DNA from 4 places in the Anaerotruncus sp. 1XD42-93 genome. Region 4 is predicted to be linked to each of the others. Evidence: predicted binding sites of a transcription regulator. Region 4 holds the regulator's gene; each other region holds the start of a gene.
The links. The regulator Rex, encoded in region 4, represses fermentation and respiration genes when NADH is low (regulators of the CRP and FNR family bind a similar motif). The targets are predictions, from matches to a motif close to ATTGTTAANNNNTTAACAAT.
Positions count from the first base shown of each region.

Region 1: a site for Rex is predicted at 2,770-2,789, ahead of adhE (bifunctional acetaldehyde-CoA/alcohol dehydrogenase). Genes of this name have one in related genera too.
Region 2: a site for Rex is predicted at 3,240-3,259, ahead of D5269_RS08385 (ureidoglycolate lyase). Genes of this name have one in related genera too.
Region 3: a site for Rex is predicted at 1,677-1,696, ahead of D5269_RS10125 ((2Fe-2S) ferredoxin domain-containing protein). Genes of this name have one in related genera too.

Region 1 covers NZ_QZEG01000007.1:84,382-89,108, forward strand. Annotated here, with positions in the region: gene D5269_RS04725 (MarR family transcriptional regulator) at 1-342, opposite strand, end outside; gene D5269_RS04730 (polymer-forming cytoskeletal protein) at 599-1,411, shown strand; gene D5269_RS04735 (nucleotidyltransferase family protein) at 1,418-2,032, shown strand; gene D5269_RS04740 (hypothetical protein) at 2,316-2,702, shown strand; gene adhE (bifunctional acetaldehyde-CoA/alcohol dehydrogenase) at 2,875-4,727, shown strand, end outside.
Region 2 covers NZ_QZEG01000017.1:4,776-9,502, reverse strand. Annotated here, with positions in the region: gene D5269_RS08405 (undecaprenyl-diphosphate phosphatase) at 1-351, opposite strand, end outside; gene D5269_RS08400 (YlzJ-like family protein) at 363-575, opposite strand; gene D5269_RS08395 (ATP-dependent Clp protease proteolytic subunit) at 572-1,207, opposite strand; gene D5269_RS08390 (sugar phosphate isomerase/epimerase family protein) at 1,641-2,483, opposite strand; gene D5269_RS08385 (ureidoglycolate lyase) at 2,502-3,014, opposite strand; gene D5269_RS08380 (alpha-hydroxy-acid oxidizing protein) at 3,315-4,394, shown strand; gene D5269_RS08375 (acetamidase/formamidase family protein) at 4,468-4,727, shown strand, end outside.
Region 3 covers NZ_QZEG01000024.1:17,849-22,575, reverse strand. Annotated here, with positions in the region: gene D5269_RS10130 ([Fe-Fe] hydrogenase large subunit C-terminal domain-containing protein) at 1-1,262, opposite strand, end outside; gene D5269_RS10125 ((2Fe-2S) ferredoxin domain-containing protein) at 1,266-1,511, opposite strand; gene D5269_RS10120 (SprT-like domain-containing protein) at 1,836-2,390, opposite strand; gene pap (polyphosphate:AMP phosphotransferase) at 2,387-3,877, opposite strand; gene D5269_RS10110 (4'-phosphopantetheinyl transferase superfamily protein) at 3,819-4,427, opposite strand.
Region 4 covers NZ_QZEG01000008.1:44,452-49,178, forward strand. Annotated here, with positions in the region: tRNA gene D5269_RS05060 (tRNA-Val) at 484-559, shown strand; gene D5269_RS05065 (dCMP deaminase family protein) at 754-1,245, opposite strand; gene rsmA (16S rRNA (adenine(1518)-N(6)/adenine(1519)-N(6))-dimethyltransferase RsmA) at 1,445-2,293, shown strand; gene D5269_RS05075 (redox-sensing transcriptional repressor Rex) at 2,349-3,023, opposite strand; gene D5269_RS05080 (FapA family protein) at 3,257-4,727, shown strand, end outside.

The sequences.
Region 1 (4,727 bases), on a different contig from region 4:
GCTGTTTTCCATCTGAACAACCGGAACAATCTTTTCCTGTACAAACTGCCGCCCCATTTCGGTCAGGCAGATGTGCATATCCCGCCCTTTTCCCGGCTCGAGAAAGAGTATCCCCTTCTTTTCAAGCCTGCGGATCGACGAGTTGATAGTCTGTTTGCTTACAAACGCCTGTGCGCAGATATCCTTTTGCAGGCAGCCATTTCCCTGTTCACACAGGGCATAAAGGATGATGAACGCGCTGTCCGACAGCCCCAGCTTCAGAGCAATCTCGTGGTAGAGATCGTCCATCTCCTTATACACGCGATTGAATTCCTTTAATTCATATCCCGATATTGTCTCCATCTTCCTCCATTATCCTTTCTGTCCGATTTCGTACTTGTTTAGTATAGTCCGATTTCATACTTGAGTCAACCCTTTTTTGTGAAATTGATATGCAACGCCTGAAAACGGTGAAAATATATGGGTAAATTGATGATATTTGATAGCTATTTTCAATTATTCAGATTCTTTTTAAGAAAATCGCAGATTTCACTTGCATTTTTTTTAAAAAAGACGATAATTAGAGATGTGGAAAGTTTACTGAGGAGGTTGAACGCCTATGTTCGGAAGAAAAAAACCCCAGCCGATGCCCATTCCCCCTGCACCGCCGGTGATTGTCCCGCCTGTGGTCGAGGAGAAACCCGCACCTCAGCCCGCTCCTGAGTCGGCACAGGCCTCTGCGCAGGCTGCCGAGCCGGCACAGACTACAAAGGAGGCCGATCTGACCGCTTCGATTTCCAGAAACACAGTCATTACGGGAAACATCGTTTCTGAAGACAATCTGGACATCTTCGGTACTGTGGAGGGCGATGTCAAGAGCACTGCCGTTGTCAAGGTCTACGGGAAAATCACCGGGGACATTGATTGTGCTACCTTTGTCGCGAGTGGCGCAGAGATCAAGGGCAACATTCTGGCGGAGAAATCTGCGGTTCTGGGCGCCAACACGGTTGTGGACGGCAACGTCCGTACCGGCACGCTCAGTGTCAGCGGAAGGGTAACCGGTAATGTAATTGCGACCGAATCCGCAGTCATCAGCAGCACTGGTGCAATCACCGGTGACATTACCACTCCAGAGATGGAAGTCAGCAAGGGCGCAATTGTCTATGGTTCTGTGATTATGCAGCAGAAGGAACCGGAGCCGCCCGAGCCGCCGAAACCGGAAATCAAGATTGAGGCCCCAAAGCCGGATGACAAAGCCCCGGTTTTCTCCAAGCCGGACGACAAAACCCCGGATGGATCTGGATCCGACAGCAAAGCTGCGGACGATTCCAAGCCGGAGTTGAAGTTTGAGCGTCTGGATCCTGCTGAATCTGCCGCCAAACCCGATGCAGAGCAGGAGAAAAAAGAGGAGCCTGAAAAGGCGACCGTTTAAATTCGAATGTCTGGTTCCCTGCGGGTCGGATGCGTTTTTCTCGCTTCGGGACAGTCAAAGCGGTTTCAGGCCAACAAATTGACTGCGAAATTCCACGGTATGCCGCTGGCAGAATTCGTGTTCAACCGGTTCCCGGTTGAACGGTTCTGCCAGACGGTTGCCGTTACCCGCTGTGCGCTGGTCTCTGCCAGTGCACAGCGCTATGGATTTCAGGTGGTCAAAAATCCCGATCCCGCCAGTGATATTGCGCAGACCATTCGTCTCGGTTTGAATGCATTCGATTGCTCGCTTGATGGCTGCCTTTTTTCAGTCTGTGACCAGCCCTTGGTGCGTGTGCGGAGCATCTGTACACTGGTGGACCGGTTTTGTTCTGAACCGGATGCTATTGTTGCGCTCGGTTGGAAGGGCAATCGAGGTAATCCAGTCCTATTTCCCTCTTCCCTTTTCTCCGCACTCGCCACACTTGCACCGCACCAGTCGGGCAGCTCGGTGATCGCGCAGTATTCTCATCTGCTGCGGATTGTCGAGGCAGAGGGACCGCAGGAATTGCTTGATATTGATACGCCAGCTGATCTCAAATATTTGGAGCAGCTATGTGTCAGTTCGCGCACTGATTTTTAACCAAGGATCGTCTATCCCGGAAATGGTGACATTGCCGCAGCCTGTGCTGTTGACGACAGCTTCAGGGCTGTAACGCAAGAGCAATGCCGGCATACGGCAGCCAAAACCATCTGGATATAGCTGCCGGTTTTTTGTTTGTATACTATTGTGTATGCGAAAGCCCTCCCATTTTAGGGGAGGGCTTTCGCAATAGACAGACTCTAAAAGTTTACAAAATTAAGATAGAACATCCACCATCTTCATGATATCCTTTTTAAAAGATCGGTGGAAGAGAGGTACTGGAATGAAAAAATGTCTTGTTCCCCTGCTCTGCATTCTTTTTCTGCTCACAGGCTGTGCAGCGCAGCCTTCTCCACTTATGGGAAAGATTTCCTCGGAGCTTTCCTCAGTGGTTATGACACGCTACGACTGCGAAGGACAGACTGAATTTTCCCTTGCCGACGAACAGATAGAGATGCTCCGATCGTGGGCATCCGGGCTTTCCCTAAAACATGAGCGTTTCAAGGAGGGAGATTCCCCGAGTGATGTGAGCGGAGGAGAAGTCTACCATTTTTCACTTCCTGATGGCGATTTTTCCTATCGGATCAACGGGCCGGACAGCTGCTATCTATATACGGACGGCGAATGGTACAGGGTCAGAAATCCATCTTTCCCGTTCGTTTTGAAATAATAGGTGCATCTTGACAGATTGCACAAAAAACGAAAGGAAAATGTTTCTTTATTTTCTTCAATGCCATATTGTCAAAACTTTAACAATGTGGTATACTGATCGTAACAGCTAAAAGGCTGAACAGGCACCCCAATCTATAATTATTAAATTGAGAACCAAGGAGGTCACTGCGATGGAAAAGGCAAATACCCAGCCCGCTGTACCCGAAGTAGACATCGACAAGATGATTGACGATCTGGTACAAAAGGCTGACAAGGCGCTCAAACAGTATATGGAGATGGATCAGAAAACGGTCGACAACATCGTACAGGCGATGTCGCTTGCTGCGCTTGACCAGCATATGGCACTCGCGAAGCTCGCGATTGAAGAGACCGGTCGCGGCGTCTATGAGGATAAGATTACCAAAAATCTGTTTGCTTCCGAGTATATCTACCACTCGATCAAATATGAAAAGACGGTCGGGATTATCGACGAGAATGACATGGAAGGCTATGTCGAAGTTGCAGAGCCGGTAGGCATCGTCGCGGGCGTCACCCCGGTGACCAATCCCACCTCCACCACCATCTTTAAATCTCTCATCACCCAGAAAACCCGTAACCCGATCATCTTCGGCTTCCATCCGTCGGCACAAAAATGCTCCGCGGCGGCAGCAAAGGTGGTCTATGATGCGGCAGTCAAAGCGGGCGCTCCCGAAAACTGCATCCAGTGGATCGAGTTCCCCTCAGTCGAAGCAACCGCAGCGCTGATGAACCATCCGCTTGTCTCGCTCGTCCTCGCTACTGGCGGCGCGGGCATGGTCAAGGCAGCCTACAGTTGCGGCAAGCCGGCCCTTGGCGTTGGTCCGGGCAACGTCCCCTGCTACATCGAAAAATCTGCCAACCTCGAGCGTGCCTGCACCGACCTGATGCTCTCCAAGACATTCGATAACGGTATGATCTGCGCTTCTGAGCAGGCGGTCATCGTCGACGAGGAAATCTCGGCTCCGTTCGAGTCGTTTATGAAAAAGCATGGCTGCTATTTCCTCACCGGTGACGAGATCGATAAGGTCACACGCTTTGTGATGCGCGCTGACAAGGGCGCAGTCAATCCGGATGTTGTTGGTAAATCCCCGTTCTGGATCGCAGAGCAGGCGGGCGTGAAAGTCCCTGAACTGACCAAAATCCTCATCGCGAAGCTGCCTGAACCCTCCCGCGAGTATCCGCTTTCTCTCGAGAAGCTCTCCCCTGTTCTGGCATACTTCACCGTCAAGGACTATCATCAGGGCTTCGAGTACGCCTCCCGTATGCTCGACCTCGGCGGGCTGGGCCACTCGGCGGTTATCCACTCGACCAATTCCGAGCTTTGCAATGCTTTCGGCGAGCAGATGAAGGTTGGACGTATCATCGTTAACTCTCCGTCCTCTCAGGGCGCGATCGGTGACATCTACAACACCAATATGCCATCTCTGACGCTGGGCTGCGGTTCGTTTGGACATAACTCTACCACTTCCAATGTCTCTTCGGTCAACCTCATCAACAAAAAACGCATCGCGAAAAGGAGAGTCAACATGCAGTGGTTCAAGATTCCGCCCAAAATCTATTTCGAGAACGATTCCATTCAATACCTCGAGAAGATGCCGGACATCAGCCGCGCGTTTATCGTTACCGACCCGATGATGGTTCAGCTCGGCAATGTTGACAAAATCCTCTACTATCTGCGCAAACGCCTTGAATATTGCCATGCCGAGATTTTCTCGGAGGTTGAGCCGGATCCGTCGGTCGAAACAATCATGCGCGGCGTCGCAGCCATGAACAGCTTCAAGCCGGATGTCATCATCGCGCTGGGCGGCGGTTCGGCGATGGATGCGGCGAAGGGCATGTGGTTGTTCTATGAGCATCCCGACACTTCGTTCGATGGCCTGAAGCTCAAATTCATGGATATTCGGAAACGTACCTATCATTTCCCGAAACTCGGCAGCAAAGCACAGCTTGTTTGTATCCCGACCACCTCGGGGACCGGTTCGGAGGTCACCTCCTTCTCGGTTAT
Region 2 (4,727 bases), on a different contig from region 4:
CCCGGCAATCCGGTCCTTGAGCAGCACCATCCCGAAAAGCGGGAGCAGCGAGAGCAAGAGAAACAGAAGCATCCTGCGGGAAGGGGACATCCTGCGGGCATCAAAACGCAGGGTGACAAGGTCCACCAGAAGGGAAAGCCCTTCACAAAACAGTTCCCAGATCGTTCGCCAGAAGACGATGCAGACCGCGATCAGTGTGCCTGCGTGCAGGACGATCGAGAACAGGAATCCGGTTTCACTGCTGTTTCCGGTAAAATACTGGAAAAGCGAAAGATGTCCAGAGCTGGAAACCGGCAGGAATTCAGTGAACCCCTGGATCAGCCCCTGCAGGAATGCTTCAAAGATGGTCATGAAAAAGCTCCTTACTGTCGGTTCTCCGGCGGCATCTGTGCCCCCGGCGTATAGTGCGGGTCCAGATAGAGCCGCGGGTCGGTTGAAATCAGCCGGGAAACTGTGAATCTTCCAGCAGATTTTACTCCTTGTATATAACTGTTATGCGCTTTCCGGTAGCTGTATTCCAGTCCGCCGTCGCTCGGGAAGATCTGCTCAAGCGGAACAATCGAATGGAGAATCATTCTGCCCCCTCCTCGATCATCCCATAAAGGGCGGCAATCACGTCCGACACACCGCCAAGCGCATCAATCAGGCCCTCATCCACTGCGGCCTGTCCATCGAGTACGGTGCCGACGTCCATCACCAGCTCATCCTTGTTCATCATAAGCTGACGGAACCGCTCGGGCGTAATATTCGAGTTGTCGGTGACAAACTTGACGATCCGCTCCTGCATCCGGTCAAAATACGAGAGGGTTTGCGGCACACCAAGTACCAGGCCGTTCATCCGCACCGGGTGGACGGTCATGGTCGCTGAGGGCACAATAAAGCTTTTGCGGGCGCTCACCGCGAGCGGCACACCGATCGAATGTCCTCCGCCCAGCACGAGTGAGACGGTCGGTTTGCGCATCCCGGAGAGCAGCTCTGCGATCGCAAGCCCGGCTTCCACATCGCCGCCCACCGTATTCAGGATGATCACCAGCCCCTCGATTTCGGGATCCTGCTCGACCGCGAGCAGCTGCGGAATCACATGTTCATATTTGGTGGTTTTGTTCTGGGCAGGGAGGATATAATGCCCCTCGATCTGCCCGATGATCGTCAGGCAGTGGATGGTATGCTTGCCCTTTTTGGCGGTGACTCCTCCGATCTGGAGAATCTGGTCCGCCTGCTCGGAAAGCTCCTCTTCCTCGCCCTGTTCCTGTGGGGTTCCAGGTACCGGCTGTTCGTCCGGATGGGGGTTGTTTTGTTCAAATGGATTCAAAATCGTTGCCTCCTTTAAGGAAAATAACGATTTTAGCATCTCCAAAACTCCACCTGCCATACGGCAGAACATACAATCTCATTATAACATTGCCGTACAAAATGTCAAATAAAGATGTGTAAAAAAGCAGGAAAAAGGCCTGTCAGGCGGTTGGGTCTAAAAAATGGGCATGACGCGGGAAACGCCATGCCCATTTTTTTAGGAGGAAAGCATTGAAAAAACCAGAATGATGCTTTTGTTTTCTCACATTGCAGCGTCGGCAGGCATACATTGTATGCCTGCCGACGTTATCGTGATGACTGACAGGCCAGCAGGTGAGGGGGGCGCGTCAGTCTTTGAAGGAGGCTTCGATCAGGGCACGCAGATGCCGGAGTCCCCGTTCGGCGGCGGTGTAACCATCCGGAACCGGGAAACACTCGATCGTCAGGCTGCGCTGGTACCCAATCTCCGAGAGTGCGGACAGGATAGGTCGGAAATCAATCAGGCCCCAGCCAGGATAATAGCGGGTATTGTCTGCCACATGCACATGTCCAAGCTTTTTCCCGCAGTGGAGGATGGGTGTGCGCCAGTCACGCTCTTCCAGATTCATATGGAAGGTGTCCAGATGCACCAGAACCCGGTCGCTTCCGACCCGGTCGATCAGGCCGAGCACGTCGTCTGCGGTCTTGAGGTAGTTGGTCTCAAACCGGTCGATCGCTTCGATGACCAGCTCCCCGTCCACCTTTTCCGCATAATCGGCAAGCTCCCGCATCGAATCGACCATCCAGGCGTCCACCTGTTCAAACGTTTGGGAACTGCCGATCCGGCCGCGCATAGAACCGATGATGACCGGGCAGCCGAGCAGTGCGCCCAGATCAAGCTGCCCTTTCAGGCGCTGGATCGCTGCTTCGCGGACCGAAGGGTCGGAACTGGTGATGCTCAGCCCTTCCATTCCATAAGCCATGCCGGTGCCGATCGACGAGATCTGGATCGGCTTTTTTGCACAGTAATCCTTCATGCGCGGACCGTCCACCTGCTCGGGGGTGCGGATATGCAGTTCGATGCTGTCGAACCCTTTTTTGCAGAGCCAGTCGATCGACTGGTAAAAATCTGAGGTGACAATCGGGAAAGGGGAACCGGCGGGCGCCCCCATCGCCACTGTCGCCCCGATCAGAAAGGGAGAAGCGTTCATCTTCAGCGCCTCCCGTGGTTACACCAGCACTTCCAGCACTTCGCCCGCTGGATATTTATGTACATCCACGTCATTTGCGGAGGTGTTCTCGGCAAAGCTGCAGATGATCCTGGAATCCCCGCCGACCGGCATCGGGGTCCAGTGCCAGACGCCGGTATCCACGACAACCCCCTGCCGGGTGTTGATGAGGAACGCCTCGGCTTCGTTGATATCCGGTTCCTCCTGCGGGTCAAGCCCCTTGTTCTTGGAAAAGACAATAATAATGGGATTGGTGAGCGGGACCATCAGCTCCTGTGTGTGGTAATGACGCTCCATGTTGACCGTCCGGTAGGGACGCTGATAGAGGGTGGATACCCCGATCTGGAAGATGCCGGAATCGCACTGATAGGTGCAGAGCTTGGGGAAAAAGTCAAACCGGTCGGAGCTGCGCAGCTCGTAGTTCTCGGGCTTTTCAGGCAGGTCGATCACCGTACCATAGGGCGCAAAGGCTTCCTGGGTGAGTGGCTGTACCGGGATCTGACGGATTGACATAGAAAAAACCTCCTTTTTGAAATCCAAAAATTGATTAAAAATTGATCGAAAGAATCTCTACTTTTAACATAGATGATAACAATTAGGGGAGATTAAGTCAAGCGTTTTTTGAAAAAAATCGGATTTATAGTCGAAAATACAAAAATATTTTGTATAAACAGTACAAAAAAGAGACGAGGTAGAAAAAATAAAGCGATTTTTGTCTATCTTAACGATTGAAATGGTTTTGATAATAATATATCATAAAAAGCATCAAGTGTTATCAAACGCGCAAACATGAAGAAAGTTGAGGTGTGAACTGTGGAAGCACTACGTCCCGCGGACAGGATGAACTATAGAGAGGTTCTACAGGAGCTTGAGGGGGTTATGCAGAACGCCCGGCAGTATATGATGCCAAAATGCCGCGCCTGCCGCATCTGCAACAGCCAGAACTGTAAGATGATCCCGACCGAACGCTCCGGGTCGGCAATCCGCAACTACGACAAATTACAGCAGATTCGTCTGGTATATGACACGATCTATGAAGGCGGAGATGGCAGCGAGATTGACAGCTCGGTCGAACTGTTTGGGCACCGGTTTCGTGCGCCGATTATGTCGGGGGCGTATGGGCATGTCTCCAGCTTCAATCCCTCCACCCACTTTTCGGGAGATTACGACTTCACCAAAGCGTTGCTTGATGGGGTGATGGCGGCCGGCTGCTTTGGCTGGACCCCTGATACGATGGGTGAGGGGGCTTACACCGAACCGCTGCGCTGCCTGCGGGAGCATGGCGGAGTGGGCATCCCGGCGATCAAATCCTGGTCGCCCGAGATCATCCGGGAAAAAATCCGGATGGCAGAGGATGCAGGGGTCATGGCGGTCGGGCATGATATCGACTGCGTGGGTCTGGCCTACCTTTCGGTCAACGGCAAGGGAAAAACCTATCCCAAGTCCGCACAGCAGCTTCGGGAGATTTTTTCGATCACCAAAAAACCGTTCATCCTCAAAGGGATCATGAGTGCGCGGGGTGCGCTCAAAGCGGTCGAGGCGGGTGCCACAGGGATCGTTATTTCCAATCACGCGGGAAACACGATGGACCAGTCGCTTTCGACGATCGAGGTGCTCGAGGAAATACGGAATGCGGTCGGGGACAAGCTGCTCCTGATTATTGACGGCGGTTTCCGCCATGGCGAGGATGTCTTTAAGGCGCTTGCGCTGGGCGCGGATGCGGTGCTGATCGGGCGTCCGTATATCGTGGTTGCCGAGGGCGGCGAGGCGCGCGGCGTTGAACTATATACCCAGAAGCTGGTCTGGGAACTCCAAAACGCGATGCGTATGACCGGCTGCCGTACCTTGAAAGACATCACCCGCGATAAGGTTGTAGTGACCAAAGAGTTTTAAAAACTGCCTGTAGGGATTTGCAGCGATTTTGAATCAGAAAGGATACAAGTCAGGACAGAAAGGGAGGTTCGGCATGGGAGAAATTTTGAAGATTGGGATGGAACATAAAAAGTTCGCATTCGATCGGGAGGCAAAGCCGGTTGCGACGATCCATTCGGGGGACCGTGTCGTGTTCGAAACCGAGGACGCGAATTGCAGCCTGATTACCAAGGAGACAGACCTTTGGGCAGAGTTTCCGAAACTCTACGCCAAGGGGGGCGGCTGCAACCCGGTGACCGGGCCGGTTTATGTCGAAGGGGCCCATCCGGGGGACTGCCTCTCGGTAAAAATCCT
Region 3 (4,727 bases), on a different contig from region 4:
ATGATTGCGTTTGGGGTGATGCTGAACACGTTGTTTGAGAAGGATTCGGCCTTCTCCCGCATGAACGGCAGGCACATCCCAACGTCCGCCTTGCCGTTGAACACCGCAACCGCCTTGTCCCGGCAGGTCGGATAGCCGCAGCTTCCGCAGTTCAGCTCGTGTTCCGGGCGGGTCTTGCCCATCTTGGCAAGGATTTCGGTGAGCTGCGCCTCAGACGGGCGGTGCTCCCGCACCAGCTCGACCGGCAGCGGACGCATCAGACCGAAATCCGGCTTGATGCTGAAATCGGTCCGCCTGGAGCGGTCGGGCTGGGCATACTGGTTGACCCGGCGGCGGCTCCGCAGGATCGAATCCTTATACTGGCGCGTGAACGGGCCGTTGATGCAGCTCCCCTCACAGGCGCTCATCTCGACGAAATAGCCGTTCAGGCTGCCGTTCTCGATCTCCTTGATCGCATTGATGCAGTTTTCCACCCCGTCAACCGGCAGGTATTCATAACCGCTCTCAAAGTCGAGGTCCATACACTCGATGATTCCGCCCGTCTTGGGGAAAAACCGGGACAGACGTCCATCCCCCTCGGGCTGTCCATCTGCCTCAAGCGCTTCCACCTTGATCTCGCGCCGGATGAGCCACTGTTCCAGCTCGTCAAAGGTCAGTACACAGTCTATGTAGCCGGGCAGCTTGTGCATCTCCTCCTTCTTGGAGATACACGGGCCGATAAACACAACATACGCATCCGGGAATTCCGCCTTGATCTGGCGCGCGCTGGCGAGCATCGGGGAGATGACCGGTGCGACGTACGGCAGCGCAGCCGGATAGTATTTCTGGATCAGGGAGACGACAGTTGGGCAGCAGGAAGAGATGATGACCTCCTGCTGATGCTCACGGATCATCCGCTCATACTCCCGCTTGACGATATATGCGCCTTCGGCTGTCTCGCGCACAGCGAAGAACCCCAGCTTTTTCAGCAGCGTTTCGAACTGCCCGATCCCATCAACCGGGAACTCGCTGATGAACGAGGGGGCCACGCTCGCGACCACCTTTTTGCCGCTGCCGATCGCGCCGATCACCTCGGTGAGGTCGTTGCGGACCTTCTTGGCATTCTGCGGGCAGGTGACCACGCACCGTCCGCAGAGGATGCAGTCCTGATTGATGATTTTGGCCTGGTTATCGGCAAAGCGGATCGACTTCACCGGGCAGACCCGGATGCATTTATGGCAGTTTTTACAGTTCGCTTTTTTCAGGCTGAGTACGTCGGTCATTCCTCACTGCAGCTCCTTCATCACTTTTTCCCTGAAAATTTCTTCGGCATTTTCCGGGTTCACACCGGTCACGATCTCATCGTCGATCCGGACCGCGACCCCCTGCTGGCATTTCCCCAGGCAGAACGATGCACTGAGGTTGACCTGTTCCGCAAGCTGGTTCTGTGCGATCATCCGTTTAAAGACATTGATAATATCGTAGGAACCTTTGAGGTGGCATGAGCTTCCAATACACACAGAAATATTCATACAAACACAAATCCCCTTCCCGCCGGATTCCGGCTTTCAGGAGCCGCCCGGGAAAAAACCCAAACCGCTCCAGTCGTATGGTTCTGCTTTTAACTATTTTGACTATAGCATACTATAAAGTTCATCTTTTTTCAATTCTGCATCCGGAAATTCTCCATCCAAATTTTTGTGATAATTTTGTCAATTCTGATGAAACTCGCCTTCTGCCGCGCCGCACCAGGAGAGCTGCACCGTGGGCCCGGGCCTTTGGCTGCTGCCGCAGCGTGCGCGACATGAGGCGGTATCCTCCGGGCGGACCAACCTCCGGAGAATCTTTCCAATCTATCACTTCAAAAGCGCGCGGCGGGCCAGATAATCGGGCATCAGGCGCGCCATCTCCGCATGAAATCCCGCCTGATGGTTCGGATGCAGAAAGTGTACATATTCATGCAGCACCACATATTCGAGCGCTGCGCGGGGTTTCCCCATCAGTTGTTTGTTCAGGGTGATGTAGTTTTTCGCCACATGGCAGACCCCCCACCGGCTTTTCATCCACCGCACCCGGAGAGCGGGCTGGGCGGGCAGGTATGCCGCAAACAGCGGATAGATGCGGTCACTCACCTCTCCGAACACCCGCTGGCATTCCTCGTCGGTATAGCTGTCCTGCACCTGACCCGCGGCTTCCTCCCGGATGCGTACCCGTTCCTGTGCCTGCTCAATCCATGCCTCGTGCGACGCCACAAACCGGTCGATCTCCCGCAGCGGGGTGCGGGCGGGCGCTGAAACGCGCACCGAGCCCCCTTCCCCTACCCGCAGGTTCAGGTTTTTTACCCGTTTGCGGGTCAGCTCATAGGTAATGCCCCCCACAGTCCGTTGGGTGCCGGGCTTCTGTGCGGTCATTTCAGCCGCTCCTCCGCCGCATGGATGATCGTTTTCATCGTCTTGATCCTCCCATACCGCTTATCGTTCGATTCAACGACCGTCCAGGGCGCATAGCCGGTGTTGGTGCGGGCGAGCATCTCGTTGACCGCTTCCTCGTATTGGTCCCACTTGTCCCGGTTGCGCCAGTCCTCGTCGGTGATCTTATACTGTTTCTCGGGAATCCGCTGGCGCTCGATAAACCGCCGGAGCTGCTCCTCCTGGTCAATCTGGAGCCAGAACTTCAGGACGATTGCCCCCCAGTCGGCCAGACGCCGCTCAAACCGGTTGATCTCGTCATAAGCGCGGCCCCATTGCTCCATGGTACAGAACCCCTCGATATGCTCGACCAGGACCCGGCCATACCAGGTGCGGTCAAAGATGGCTGTATGTCCATCCCGTGGGAGGGCGTTCCAGAACCGCCAGAGGTGCTGATGGTTTTTCTCGACCGGCGAGGGTGCACAGATCGGGATCACCTCATAACCGCGCGGGTCGAGCGCCTGCGTCACCCGCTTGATCGTGCCGCCCTTGCCCGCGGCATCCCAGCCTTCGAACGCGAGGATGAGCGGGATGCGCTTCTGATAAAGCCGGTTTTGCAGCTCGAACAGCTGTTTCTGGCAGCGTTTCAGCTCTTGTTTATATTCTTCGATCGAGAGAGTGCGGCGGGCGAGGCTCACCTCCGAGAGGGGCGGCAACGGGCGGGACGCCAGCTCCTTCGAGATGCGTACCCCCGCGAATTCGGGCATGTTGTCGCTCTCCCGGCGGGCAATCGCGCCCTCCAGGGCGGAGATCACCGCAGTCAGCACCTTGTGCACCGCATACCGTTTATCCTCCGCCTCCACCAGCGTCCATGGCAGGTCCAATTTGCTGGTTCTCTCAAGCATCTCCTCGAACAGCTCCGCCTCTTCCTCATAGTGCCTGTTCCGGCGCCAGTCCTCCTGGGTCACCCGCCAGCGGGTCGCCTTTTTGGACTCCAACCCCTTGAGCCGCCTGCGCTGCTCCTTCCGGGAAACATGCAGGAAAAATTTGAGCAGGACTGCGCCGTCATCAACCATCTGCCGCTCAAAATCTACAATCTCATCAAACCGGCGCTCGATCTCTTTCCCGGACAGCCCCCCGCTCTCCCGCTCGGCCGTAACCCCATAATACCAGCTCCGGTCAAAAATCGCGATCTCCCCATAGAGCGGCAGCCGCTTCCAGAACCGGTACATCCACGGATAACGCAGGTCCTCCGCGGTCGGCCCGACAATGTTGTGCACCGAAAAGCCGCGCGGGTCCAGATTCTGAATCAGACGGGAGATCATCAAGCCCTTTCCGGACGCCCCCCAGCCCTCAAACAGGATGATGGTCGGGATTTTCAGTTCACGTGCCCGCTGCTGTAACACACTCAGCCGCCGCCAGAGCATCTCCTTACAAGCGTTCCACTCCTCTTTTTCCATCTTCAAGTGCAGGTCCAGTTCTTCCAACATAGCATAGCCCCCTTTGGGTGGTTTCGTTTTCCCCATCTTGTTTTTTGAACTGCTCCAAACGGCAGGCCACCAGCGAAAACTCCGCCGGTTCCCCGCACAAGGAGACGACAAACCCGTTCACGATCCGGGTAGAAATCCCCGGGATGGAAAGGGTGTTGATCTGCCTGAGCGGCAGAGAAAGCCCACGCCCATCCCGTTTGAGGTACGCCTCCTTGCGGGTCCAGACCTCGAGGAACTGTTCCGGGCTGTCGATGCAGGACCGCTCCTCCGGCGTATAATACCGCTCTGCAAGCCGCTTCCAGTCCCGGACCTTCCGGCCGAGCGGCTCCACATCCACCCCGACCGGGAACGCCGACACCGCACAGGCGACCGCGCCCCTGGTGTGCGAAAGGCTGATCCGCAGCCCGCCCTGTTCCAGTTCGGGCTTTCCATGCGCGCCATAAACCAATGCCGGCGGTGTAGCAAGCACCAGCGCATGGGCGAGCAGCTCCCGCGCCGCAGCGGACAGGTCCCTGCGGTCGGTGCACGCCAGCCAGACCGTGTTCTGCATCCGTCCCCTCCTTTGGGCAATCCCTACAACAGAAGCCGGGTTGCCATATAATCCTATTGTAACAGGATTCGGCGGAACAGTCAATTTTTGTTTGCCGTTTGGATGGGCATTCTGCCACAATTTTTTTGATAATGGATGGGTAAATTTATGCAAAAGAATCGGTACACACCATTTTTCGGCGTGGACAGGGGCGGACAGCTTTGTTTGCGGGGGATAGGGCCGCGACCATATCCCCAGGCGGGCACGCACCGCAAAGGAGGTTGCCAGGGAAATCCCCGACCCAAAAAGGCAGCGCCGGTT
Region 4 (4,727 bases):
TGGCCATAAGTAATGATATAATAGCTGGTTCGCAGCTATTCAGCCACATCCGCGGAGCGGTTTGGCTGAATCGGCCATCCGAACGGAAGCGGGCGACTGCCCGCGGATCGTTCTGGCCATAGCCATGATAGAATAGCTGGTTCGCAGCTATTCAGCCACATCCGCGGAGCGGTTTGGCTGAATCGGCCATCCGAACGGAAGCGGGCGACTGCCCGCGGATCGTTCTGGCCATAAGTAATGATATAATAGCTGGTTCGCAGCTATTATATCATATTCCGCTTTGGTTGAACAACCCTTTTCTTCTCCATTTTGCCGGGATTCACAGGGCAATATTTGACAGATTTGCATAAAAAGTGCCCTTTTCCCGGGGCACTTTTCCGATCTATAAAATTTTTTTAAAATTTTTTGTATTTTCCTCTTGATTTTTCCGGACAAGTGTTATATAATAACAAACGTCGTCAGCGAGACAGATACAAAAAATAAGGACGGTTAGCTCAGCTGGTAGAGCACCTGCTTGACGTGCAGGGGGTCAGCGGTTCGAACCCGTTACCGTCCACCAGGGGTGCTGTTCGGGCAATAGTCCGGGCGGCATTTTTTTGTTGTCTAAAAAAACTCTGCATGGGGCCAACGCATGGATGTCTGTTGTACCGCTTTTAAGGGAGCGCCCCACCCGGTCAGCGGCGGGGCGCCGCCTCCCGTTCAACCTCGCTGCTTTTATAAAGTGGATCGGGAATGACATTGACTTTCCATCTCTCAATAATTGGAGAGGCCGCTGAGAGACTCGTCCTGTTCCACCCACGCTTCGTTGACATCATACACTCGATAAGCGTCCCGCGTGTCCCGCACCACCACCGTGGATATCCCCGCGTTGATAATCAGGCGTGCACACATCGAACAGGGGCTGGCGTTCTGGACATAGCTGCCGTCGCTGACCTCCCTGCCGACCAGATAAAGGGTGGCTCCAAGCATATCCACGCGGGAAGCGTGGATGATCGCGTTCATCTCGGCGTGCACCGACCGGCAGAGTTCATACCGCTGCCCCCGCGGGATATTGAGCTTTTCACGGGTGCAATAACCAAGATCAGAGCAGTTTTCGCGCCCACGGGGTGCACCGACATAGCCAGTCGAAACGATCTGGTCATTTTTTACGATGATCGCCCCAAAATTGCGGCGCAGGCAGGTGCCGCGCTCGGCCACTGTTTCGGCAATATCAAGATAATAGTTTGCTTTATCACGTCTTGTCATATAGAACACTTCCTTTATATTATCAATCTCTGAAAATGGAGCGGACTGTTTTAAGGCCGCTCCAAGAGGACCTGCGTTCCGCAAAGCCGCTGTATCCGGACAAGGCTTGCGACTTTGTCCTGGATGCATTATAATAGAACCAGCCAATCTTGGTGAATTTTACAAGAAGCCGCAGCAGATGCTGCGACAGAGGAGTTTTATGGAGCAGCTTTCCAACATCGGCGTGATCCGGGATGTGCTGTCCCGACACGGGTTTACCTTTTCCAAATCACTGGGACAGAACTTCCTGATCAACCCGGCGGTCTGCCCGCGGATGGCCGAACTGGGCGGAGCCGGCCCCGGAGTCGGGATGCTTGAGATTGGCGCAGGAATCGGGGTGCTTACCGCCGAGCTGGCCAAACGGGCGGATAAGGTGGTCTGCGTCGAGATCGATACCCGGCTGCTGCCAGTGCTGGACGAGACCCTTGCCGGCTATGACAACATTGAGATCGTCAACGCTGATGTGATGCAGGTCGACCTTTCCGCCCTGATTGCCGAAAAATTTGCAGGGATGCAAGTGGCGGTCTGCGCCAACCTTCCCTACTACATCACCTCTCCGGTTATCATGCGCCTGCTTGAACAGCGGCTTCCCATCCGGTCGATCACCGTTATGGTGCAGAAAGAGGCGGCCCAGCGGCTTTGCGCCCGGCCCGGCACGCGGGAGGTCGGTGCAGTCAGTATTGCAGTGCGGTACTACAGCGAGCCAAAGCTGCTGTTCCAGGTGTCCCGCGGTTCGTTCCTGCCCGCTCCTGATGTGGATTCGGCAGTGATCCGGCTGGATGTGCTGCCCAACCCGGCGGTGGACGCACCACCCGAAGCATTTTTCCGGGTGGTCAGAGCAGCGTTCTCTATGCGCAGAAAAACACTGCTGAACTGCCTTTCGGGCGGGCTTGGCATTCCCAAGGCCGAGGCGGACAGCCTGCTCATACGGGCAGGGGTCCCATCCAGCGCGCGGGCAGAACAGCTTGATCTGGAGCAGTTCGCGTCGATCGCGCGCAGTCTTCTTTGAGCAGGATTTCCGGCGATGGATGCAAACCCGCAGCTTCCGGCCAGCGGGAAAGGGGCTATTTTGCTTTTCCGGATAGGCCGGATGCTTCCTCATCCGCGTAATAGGCATTGATCTGGTAGCAGAGTGTCATTAGGCTGTCCCCGAGGTGGACATTCTCCACCACTGCCCCTTCAAAGTTGAGGGTCAGGTCGTAATGGGAGAAATTCCAGAAACAGTTGACGCCCAGCGCCATCAGTTCTTTTGCGCAGTCATAGGCGACCTCTTTGGGGATGCACAGGATTGCAGCGCGCGGGCGGTGGGCTTCGCAAAAAGCGGAAAGCCCGGCTACATCCTGAACCACCAGCCCATTGAGCGCCTGCCCGATGATCTGGGGGTTGACGTCAAATATCCCTTCGAGCCGGAACCCACTCGATTCGAAATGCATATGCTTTGCGATTGTGCGCCCAAGGTTGCCCGCGCCCAGCAGGATTGTGCCGTTCAGCTTGTTCAGCCCCATGATGTTGGCGATCTCCTTATGGAGCGCCGCTACATTATAACCGTATCCCTGCTGACCGAATCCGCCAAAGCAGTTCAAATCCTGCCGGATTTGCGACGCGGTGAGCTGCATGAGCTGCGCAAGTTCACGGGAAGAGATGCGGGTCACATCTTTTTTCAAAAGATCACCCAAAAATCGGTAATATCTGGGAAGACGTCTTACCACCGAGCGGGAAACCCCTTCATTTTTTGGCATAAGACCACAACCTTTACTAAAAAATCAAATAGCAGGTAAAAACCTGTAGAAAATCTGTACAATATGATAATATTATAACAGGTTACGGGAATTGTCAAATAAAAAGCAACCGTGTGCTTTTGGGATAAATGAGAAAAATAAGCGAAAAAATTCTGTCCAAAATTTATGCATGATATGGTAATTCTGATTCAAATATAGTAAAATAGGGATAGAGGATAGGAGGTGAAGCAAGAATGGATCCGGAGAAAGAGACTCAGGTGTTGGAGCCGGAACTGGATGAACAGGATCAGGAGACGCAGGAAAGCCGCAAACAGGCCAGCGCCAATGACGGAGACAAAACACAGACCCTGCTCTACCGCCTCTGGCTGAAGAGCCAGCAGAAGCGAAAGCCGAAACCCGGGCGGGATGGAGCGGAAAAGTCCGGCGAAGACGAGCCGGACGAGGAGGACGCCTCCGAACCCACATTCGCGCAGCAGGCTTCGGTCATCAGCGATGCGAAACAAACTGCATGGCTGGAGGACAGTACCGGGGATGGCATTCTGGACCTCTGGCAGCAGTGGGTGCTGACCTATAGAATACAAGGGCAGACATATGACCCGTTTTCCGAGATCGAGCCTGCGGAACAATCCGAAAGTCCAGAAGGCAGCGAAGGGGATGCCGCATCGGAAGAAGCCGGACAATCCGATCGCCTTCCGGAAAGCTCGAAAGAGAATGAGCGGGACCATATGATGACCGAGCTTCAGCAGGCTGCACAGGTACGCCGGGCGCATAAACAGCTCGACGAAGGGGAATCCAATAAAAATGCCCTGCTTTATTTCTGGCTGTCCAAGGATGTCATGACCGTCTGGATGTTTGCATTCCCTCCGCTCAACGGTGGGATGGAAATGACCGTAGATGCGGTCGATGCGCGGTTGGAAAGCATGGGCGTCAACTTTGGAATCAACCGTGACCTCATCCTTCAGGCAGTATCCAAGCGGATGTATTTCAAACTGCTTCCGATCGCGAAAGGCCAGCCTCCGGTTGACGGAATCGACGGCAGGCTGGAAAACTGCCGGGAGATGACGGTCAAGCTCGAAGAGGAAGCCGATGAGGAACAGAACGTCTACCATAGCATCAACCAGATTACCCGCGTTGTAAAGGGGACGCCGCTTTTCCGGGCGATCCCCCCGGTAGAGATGCAGATGGGGATCAATGTGCAGGGAGGCCCGGTGCGCGGGAAGACCGCGAAACCGGTTATGATGCCCAAAATCCCGAATACGCAGGTCTCATCCGACGGTTCCATGCTCGTCTCGGCGATTGATGGCTATCTCACCTTCGAGAATAACCATTTTTTGGTCAAAACACTGTTGGTCATCAATGGGGATGTTGATTACTCAATGGGCAACCTCGAACATTCAGGGGACATCCTGATCTATGGAGATGTCTGTGAAGGGCTGGTCATCCGTTCCACCGGCTCGGTTGAGGTGCGCGGGATGGTTGAGAGCGCGCAGATTTATGCCAAAAAAAACATCACGCTCGGCAAAGGGATCAACGGGAATCTGACCGGCAGGCTGGAAGCGCAGGGAGATATCCGCAGCAACTTCATCGAGAACTGCGAGGTAATCGCGGCCGGGGACATCTACGCCAGTTCGATCCTCTGGTCGAATGTCTCATGCGGCGGGAGTTTACATGTTACTACCGGGCGCGGCACCATTATTGGAGGCC